2 regions of the Amycolatopsis sp. NPDC043889 genome follow, and region 1 is predicted to be linked to the other one. Evidence: riboswitches for the same ligand, from Rfam matches in the RefSeq annotation. Region 1 holds a riboswitch; the other holds the start of a gene.
The links. A riboswitch is a leader RNA that binds a small molecule or an ion and turns the genes downstream of it on or off. The one in region 1 is predicted to bind cobalamin.

Region 1 (3,683 bases):
GCCTGCCGGATCGACGACCCCGACTGCGAAGCCTGCCAGTAACGACATCCTCGTGAGTGGTAAGGGCGGTTAGAACCGTCCTTACCACTCACGACGCCTCTTGGAGTGTGCCCTTCATGACCACCTTTGACGCCTCCACCGACGCCACCGGCCTCGGTGAGATCGAAGTCGGCGCCGCCCGCATCAACGTCGACGACAAGCGGATGATCAACGCCCGCGCCGACGTCAACCAGCTGCTGCCGATGAAGTACACCTGGGCGTGGGAGAAGTACCTCGCCGGCTGCAACAACCACTGGATGCCGACCGAGGTCGCCATGCAGGCCGACATCGCGCTGTGGAAGTCGCCCGACGGCCTCACCGAGGACGAGCGCACCATGCTCAAGCGCAACCTCGGCTTCTTCGCCACCGCGGAATCGCTGGTGGCCAACAACATCGTGCTCGCGGTGTACCGGCAGATCACCAACCCCGAATGCCGCCAGTACCTGCTGCGCCAGGCGTTCGAGGAGGCCGTGCACACGCACACCTTCCAGTACATCTGCGAGAGCCTCGGCCTGGTCGAGGGCGAGCTGTTCAACATGTACCGCGAGGTCCCGTCCATCTCGGACAAGGACGCGTGGGCGCTGAAGTACACGCAGAACCTGGAGAACCCGGACTTCGAGACCGGGACGCCGGAGGCCGACCAGGCCTTCCTGCGTGACCTCGTCGCGTTCTACGTGATCTTCGAGGGCATGTGGTTCTACACCGGCTTCGCGCAGATCCTGTCGCTCGGCCGCCGGAACAAGATGGTCGGCATCGCCGAGCAGTACCAGTACATCCTGCGCGACGAGTCGATCCACCTGAACTTCGGCATCGACTGCATCAACCAGATCAAGATCGAGAACCCGCACCTGTGGACCGAGGAGTTCCAGGCCGAGGTCCGCACCATGCTGACCGAGGCGTGCGAACTCGAGGTCGCCTACGCCCGCGACACCATGCCGCGCGGCATGCTCGGGCTCTCGGCCGAGCTGATCGAGCAGTACATGCACTTCATCACCGACCGGCGGGCGCAGCAGATCGGTCTCGCGCCGATCTTCGGCGAGACGGAGAACCCGTTCCCGTGGATGTCGGAGGCGATGGACCTCAAGAAGGAGAAGAACTTCTTCGAGACCCGCGTCATCGAGTACCAGTCCGGTGGTGCCCTCGACTGGGACTGAACCCCGAACTCGCGTGCTCAGGCACGTGACTCGCGTGCTTGAACACGGAACACGCCGGGCGGACTTCCGCCCGGCGTGTTCCGTCTCCAGGCACGCGTGTTCCGCCTCCGATCACGTGAGTTACGCCTCCAGTCACGCGAGACCCGAATTCGGTACGCTCCGGGGTGCTACTGGTTCGCCCGGCCTCCCAGGCCGGTCGAGGTAACAGGGAACCCGGTGCGAATCCGGGACTGCCCCGCAGCGGTATGTGGGAACGAAAGCCGTCACCGTGCGAGACACGGTAAAGCACTGGGACATGGCGCCCCGGGAAGCGACGGCCGGTAGGAACGAGCGAGTCGCCCACGAGTCCGAAGACCTGCCCGTGGTACGCGCGCCGACGGCGTGCGTGAGTCCGGGCCTCGTGGGATGGGCACGACCGAACGGCGGTCATCCCCGCGCGCTCCGGGCTCGCCCGACAAGCTCGCGAGGAGAGAGCTGTGACCGAAATCGGCACGACTGTGCTGGGCTACCCCCGGATCGGACCGGACAGGGAACTCAAGCGTTCACTCGAACGCTACTGGGCGGGCAAGATCGACGAGGCCGAGCTACTGGGCACCGGCCGCGCGCTGCGCACCAGGACCTGGCGGGAACTCAAGGACGCGGGACTGAAATCCGTCCCCTCCAACACCTTCTCCCACTATGACCAGGTGCTCGACACCACCGAGCTGTTCGGAGCGCTGCCGGAGCGCTTCACGACGCTCGGTCTCTCGCCGCTCGACACCTACTTCGCCGCCGCACGCGGGGTGCAGGAAGCGCCGGCGATGGAGATGACGAAGTGGTTCGACACGAACTACCACTACCTCGTCCCCGAACTCGGCCCGGACACGACGTTCTCGCTCACCGGCACCAAACCGCTCGACGAATACCGCGAAGCCCGTGCGGTCGGTGTCGAGACCCGGCCGGTGCTGGTGGGCCCGGTGACGTTCCTGCTGCTCGCGAAGCCGGCCGAGACCGCTCCGGAGGACTTCCGACCGCTGGACCTGCTCGACAACCTCCTCGACGGCTACGTCGAGCTGCTGCGCCGTCTGCACGACGAAGGCGTCGAGTGGGTTCAGTTCGACGAACCCGCCTTCGCCGCGGACCGCACCGAGAGGGAGCTCAACGCGCTCATCCGCACCTACCACCGGCTCGCGAAGGAGACCGCGCGGCCCAAGATCCTGGTCGCCGGGTACTTCGGCGGTCTCGGCCGCGGCTTGGGTGTGCTCGCGCGCTCTCCGATCGACGCCATCGCGGTCGACCTCGTCACCGATGAGTCCTTTGTGGACGCCGTCGCCGCCGAACCCGCCCTGCGGGACAAGGAGGTGCTGGCCGGTGTCGTGGACGGGCGCAACGTCTGGCGCACGGATCCGACCCGCGCGCTCAGCCGAGCGGCGATGCTGCTGGGTATCGCGAAATCGGTCAGCGTGTCGACGTCCTGCTCATTGCTTCACGTGCCCTACGACGTCGAGCGGGAGGACGGACTGCACCCGCGCCTGAAGGGCTGGCTCGCCTTCGCCAGGCAGAAGGTCGACGAGGTCGTCTTGCTCGGGCGCGCGCTGAAGGAAGAGGGCGTCGACCTCTCCGCCGCCCGTGCCGCGGCCACGGATCGCGCGACGGCGGCCGACCTGGCCGACAGCGGGGTCCGCGCCCGGCTGGAGGCACTGCGGCCGGAGGACACCGTCCGCTCCCCCTACGCCCGGCGCGCGGCGGCTCAGCAGGCCGCGCTGAAGCTGCCGCCGTTGCCGAGCACGACGATCGGCTCGTTCCCGCAGACCACCGACGTCCGCAAGGCGCGGGCCGCGCACAAGGCGGGTTCGCTGGACGACGCGGGCTACGAAGCCGCGATGAAGGCGGAGATCGAGCGCGTCGTCCGGCTGCAGGAGGACCTCGGCCTGGACGTGCTGGTGCACGGCGAACCCGAGCGCAACGACATGGTGCAGTACTTCGCCGAGCGGCTGGCCGGGTTCGCGGCCACCGACTTCGGCTGGGTACAGTCCTACGGTTCGCGCTGCGTCCGGCCGCCGATCCTGTACGGCGACGTCTCCCGGCCGGAGCCGATGACCGTCGAGTGGGCCCGCTACGCGCAGGGCCTGACCGGCAAACCCGTCAAAGGCATGCTGACCGGACCGGTGACGATCCTGGCGTGGTCGTTCGTCCGCGACGATCAGCCGCTGGGCGAGACCGCCCGTCAGGTGGCGCTGGCCATCCGCGACGAAGTGCACGAACTGCAGGAGGCGGGCATCCGCGTCATCCAGGTGGATGAGCCGGCGCTGCGGGAGCTGCTCCCGCTGCGCGCGGCGGCGCACGAGGCGTACTTCGCGTGGGCGGTTTCGTCGTTCCGGCTGGCGACTTCCGGAATCGACGACGCGACGCAGATCCACACCCATATGTGCTACTCGGAATTCGGCGACGTGGTCAAGGCGATCGACGCGCTCGACGCCGACGTCACCAGCATCGAGGCCGCGCGGTCGA
Region 2 (3,683 bases), on a different contig from region 1:
GCGCGCCGCCGGGCCGCTTCGCCCATCAGCATGACCACCCGGTGCAGCAAGTCCGCGAGTCCGTCGTCCACGATCTCACCATACCAGAGTGTTGACGAGTTAATATTAACTAGGTAAGACTGAAGCCATGGACACCTTCGCTTACCTCGCCCAATCCGCCTTCCCGCTGGTCTGGATCGTCGTGCCCGCCGTCGGAGCCTTCCTCCGTGCCCGCCACGCGACGTCATCTCAGGAACGACTCGAAATCTGGCAGCGCTGGTGGGCCATCGGCGCCTTCGGCTGCGGCAGCCTGTGGATGACGGTCACTTTTCTCGCCTTCCCGGAGGTCATGGCCACGGCGATCGGCTTCGACCGGACGCCGTTCATGTTCGAGATCGCCTTCGCGAACCTCGCGCTGGCCGTGATGGGCTTCCGGGCCGCCTCGGCGTCCGCGCGCGAACGCGTCACCATCGGCATCGGCGGCGGGATGTTCCTCTGGGGAGCCGTGATCGGCCACGTTTACCAGTGGTTCGCCAACGGTGACCACTCCCCCGGCAACACCGGCGGAGTCCTCGTCAACGACATCCTGATCCCGGCGGTCATGATCATCCTTGCCGTGCGATCCCGGCGGCTCGCGACCGTCCCGCGGCCCGCCGCGGAACTCGCCGCTTGAGCCCGCGGGAGCTGTCCTCATGACGACGACACAGACCGACCAAGCGACCGGAAAGGCCGCCGAGCGGCTCAGCGTCTTCGTCGACGCGGTGATCGCGATCGCGCTCACCTTGCTGGCGCTGGATCTCCCGATCCCCCACGGCGACACCACCGGCGCCATGCTGAGCTCGATCTCGGACCACGGCAAGGAATACTTCGCCTTCGCGCTCGGCTTCGCGGTGATCTCCGCCCACTGGCGCGCGCACCACGAGATCTTCCCCTACGTCCGCTCGCTGAGCGGCCGCCTGATCAGCCTCACCCTGGTCTGGCTGTTCATGCAGGTCCTGATGCCGTTCGCGACGCGGGTCATCACCGCCGAGGGAGCGTTCCCGCTCCGGTTCAGCCTGTACGCGATGGTGCAGGTCCTGGCCTCCGCGTCGTTCGCGCTGATCATCAGGGAGATCCGGCGCGAACACCTGTACGTGACCGACGGACCGCCCCGGGTGTTCGCCCAGAGCCTGACGCGCAGCATCTGCTTGGCCGCGGTGTTCGGGATCTCCGTGCCCGTCTCGTTCCTGACGGACGACGCCGTCGCCTACCTGTGCTGGCTCGCGGCGCCTGTCACGCTCGCCGTCGCCCGCCGCGTCCAGGACCGCAGGTCGTCCGGCACCTGAGCGGCCTGACCGGACCGGGTCAGCGCAGCGCCGTCAGGACGTAGTCGTCGCCGGACTGCCACACCGGCGCCACTTCGGCGAAGCCCGCTTCCCGGAGCAGCCTGGTGTGTTCCTGCGGGCTCAGCCGGTTGCCGTAGCCGGTCGAGATGCCGCGCAACTCGTCGGCCGTGAACCGCTCCCGCAGCGCGGGATCGGCGGCGACCGCCGCCCACCAGGCCTTCCATTCCTCGTTGGCGCCGACCCCGGCACGGACCGCCCGCCGGTTCTTGACCACCTCGGCGAGGTCGCGGACACCGGGTTGTTCGTCGTAGAGGTGGTCGCCGTTGACGAGCGCTCCGCCCTCCCTCAGCGCTCCGGCGAGGTCACGGTAGACGTCGGCGAGCCGCTCGGGACGCAGCCAGTGCAACGCGGTCGTCGAGACTGCGGCGTCGACCGGCCCCCATTTCAGCCAGCCGCTCTCGGCGAGGTCGGCTTGGAGGTACTCGATGTCCGCCTGCCGCGGCCGGGTGGCCCGGGCGAGGGCGAGCAGGAACGGGTCGTTGTCCACGCCGATGACCCGTGCGCGAGGCAGCCGCCCGGCGAGCCTCGTGGCCAGCGATCCCGGGCCGCAGCCGAGGTCCAGCACCAGCGGCTCGGCGACGTCACGGCATACGTGCTCGACGACGTCGATCAGCACGGCGAAGCGTTCTTCGCGGTCCGCGACGTAGCGTTCCTGCTGGATGTCCCACCGGCGCACCCAGTCCGCCGCGAGCTTCTCGTCCACCGGCCTCCCCTTCGTGATCTTGATCCTGTGTAGCACACCCCTGGCATGGGTTACCGTGGGCGCCACAACGCAAGAAGGTGCCCGTCGGGGGAAGCCGGTGTGAATCCGGCGCTGACCCGCAACCGTGAACGGCCTGGGAAGACGTCTCAGCGCCGTGAGCCGGACTGCCCGCCGGGTACCGCCAGCCCCAACTGTCGTGGAGTACGGAGCGGGGTCCCGTTCACGTGCGGCCGCGCGCCCGGGACAGTGCTCGATGTCCCGGAGGTTCCTATGACGCGCCATCCGCTCACCCGCCGGCGGCTGCTCGCCCTGGCCGCTCTCACGCCGCTGGCCGCGTGCGGGACCGCGCCGGCGGATACCGGCCGGTTGAGGGTCGCGTTCGCCGCGGGCGGCTCGAAGGAGACCCTGGACCCGTCTCAGGTCTCCCTTTTCGTCGACCAAGCGCGGGCCAAGGCGCTCTTCGACACGCTGGTCGCCTACAACGCCGACACCTCGTTGCGGCCGCGGCTGGCCGAGTCCTGGGAAAGCGACGATTCCGGCACACGCTGGCGGATCCGGCTGCGGCGGGCGGCCTTCCACGACGGCCGTCCGGTCACGGCGGACGACGTGCTCTACACCTTCCGGCGGATCGCCGATCCCGCACTGGCGTCCTCATCACGGCAGTACTTCGCGAAGGTGGACTTCGGCCGCAGCAAAGCGGTTTCCCCTGCCGAAATCGAGCTGACACTGACGGCTTCCGACTTCGAGTTCCCGTCTGGCTGGGGCGCTCCCGGCGCGGAGATCGTGCCCGCCGGGACGACGGATTTCACGGCACCGGTCGGCTCCGGTCCGTTCCGTTTCGTCTCGTTCACCCCCGGCGGGCCGGCGGTGTTCCGCAAGAACGAGTCCCATTGGGACGGCGCGCCGGGCATCGACGAGCTGGAATTCGTACCGGTCAACGAGGAAGCCGCACGCGTCAACGCCTTGCTGTCCGGGCAGGTCGACTACGCCCACGATCTCGCGGCCGGTACCGCGGCCCGCTTGGCCGGTGACGGGCGCGTCTCGTTGCTCGAAGCCAAGGGAACGACGATGCAGGGCATGATGCTGCGCGTGACGCGGCCGCCGTTCGCCGATCCGAGGCTGGTGCGCGCCGTACTGTCCGGAGTGGACAGAGAAGCGCTGAACCGCGTCGCACTGGCCGGACGCGGCGAGATCGGCAACGACCTGTTCGGCAAAGGACTCCGCGGGTACGCCACCGGCATCCCCCAGCGCGGCCGCGATGTCGAGGCGGCCCGCTCACTCGTCCGGGAGGCGGGCGCGGAGGGGCTGGCCTTCGCCGTCGAAACCAGCGACGTCGATCCGGGCTTCGCCACCGCGGCCACCCTGATTTCCCAGCAGCTCGGGGAAATCGGGCTGAAGGTCACACCGAACACTCGCGCGTCGAGCACCTATTTCAGCGAGATCAAGACCAAGGGGGTCGCCGCGCTCACCCGTACGGCGACCCTGCCGGTGCCGACGTTCCTCAATCAGCGCTTCCGGACCGGCGGTTCGAACAACGTCAACGGTTTCGCCTCGCCGGAGTTCGACGCCCTCATGGACCGGGCCGCGGCCACCCCGGACGAGAGTGCCCGGCTGGC

Region 2: it holds a riboswitch for cobalamin, as region 1 does, so the genes downstream of both, AC0685_RS26625 (ABC transporter substrate-binding protein) here and metE (5-methyltetrahydropteroyltriglutamate--homocysteine S-methyltransferase) in region 1, are expected to answer to the same signal.

What each region holds. Positions count from the first base shown of each region.
Region 1 is NZ_JBWKEC010000013.1:146,195-149,877, reverse strand. It holds gene AC0685_RS24020 (ribonucleoside-diphosphate reductase subunit alpha) at 1-42, shown strand, start outside; gene AC0685_RS24015 (ribonucleotide-diphosphate reductase subunit beta) at 117-1,193, shown strand; cobalamin riboswitch at 1,348-1,570, shown strand; gene metE (5-methyltetrahydropteroyltriglutamate--homocysteine S-methyltransferase) at 1,670-3,683, shown strand, end outside.
Region 2 is NZ_JBWKEC010000016.1:73,486-77,168, forward strand. It holds gene AC0685_RS26605 (MarR family winged helix-turn-helix transcriptional regulator) at 1-71, opposite strand, end outside; gene AC0685_RS26610 (DUF6790 family protein) at 128-652, shown strand; gene AC0685_RS26615 (TMEM175 family protein) at 672-1,304, shown strand; gene AC0685_RS26620 (class I SAM-dependent methyltransferase) at 1,324-2,067, opposite strand; cobalamin riboswitch at 2,106-2,257, shown strand; gene AC0685_RS26625 (ABC transporter substrate-binding protein) at 2,338-3,683, shown strand, end outside.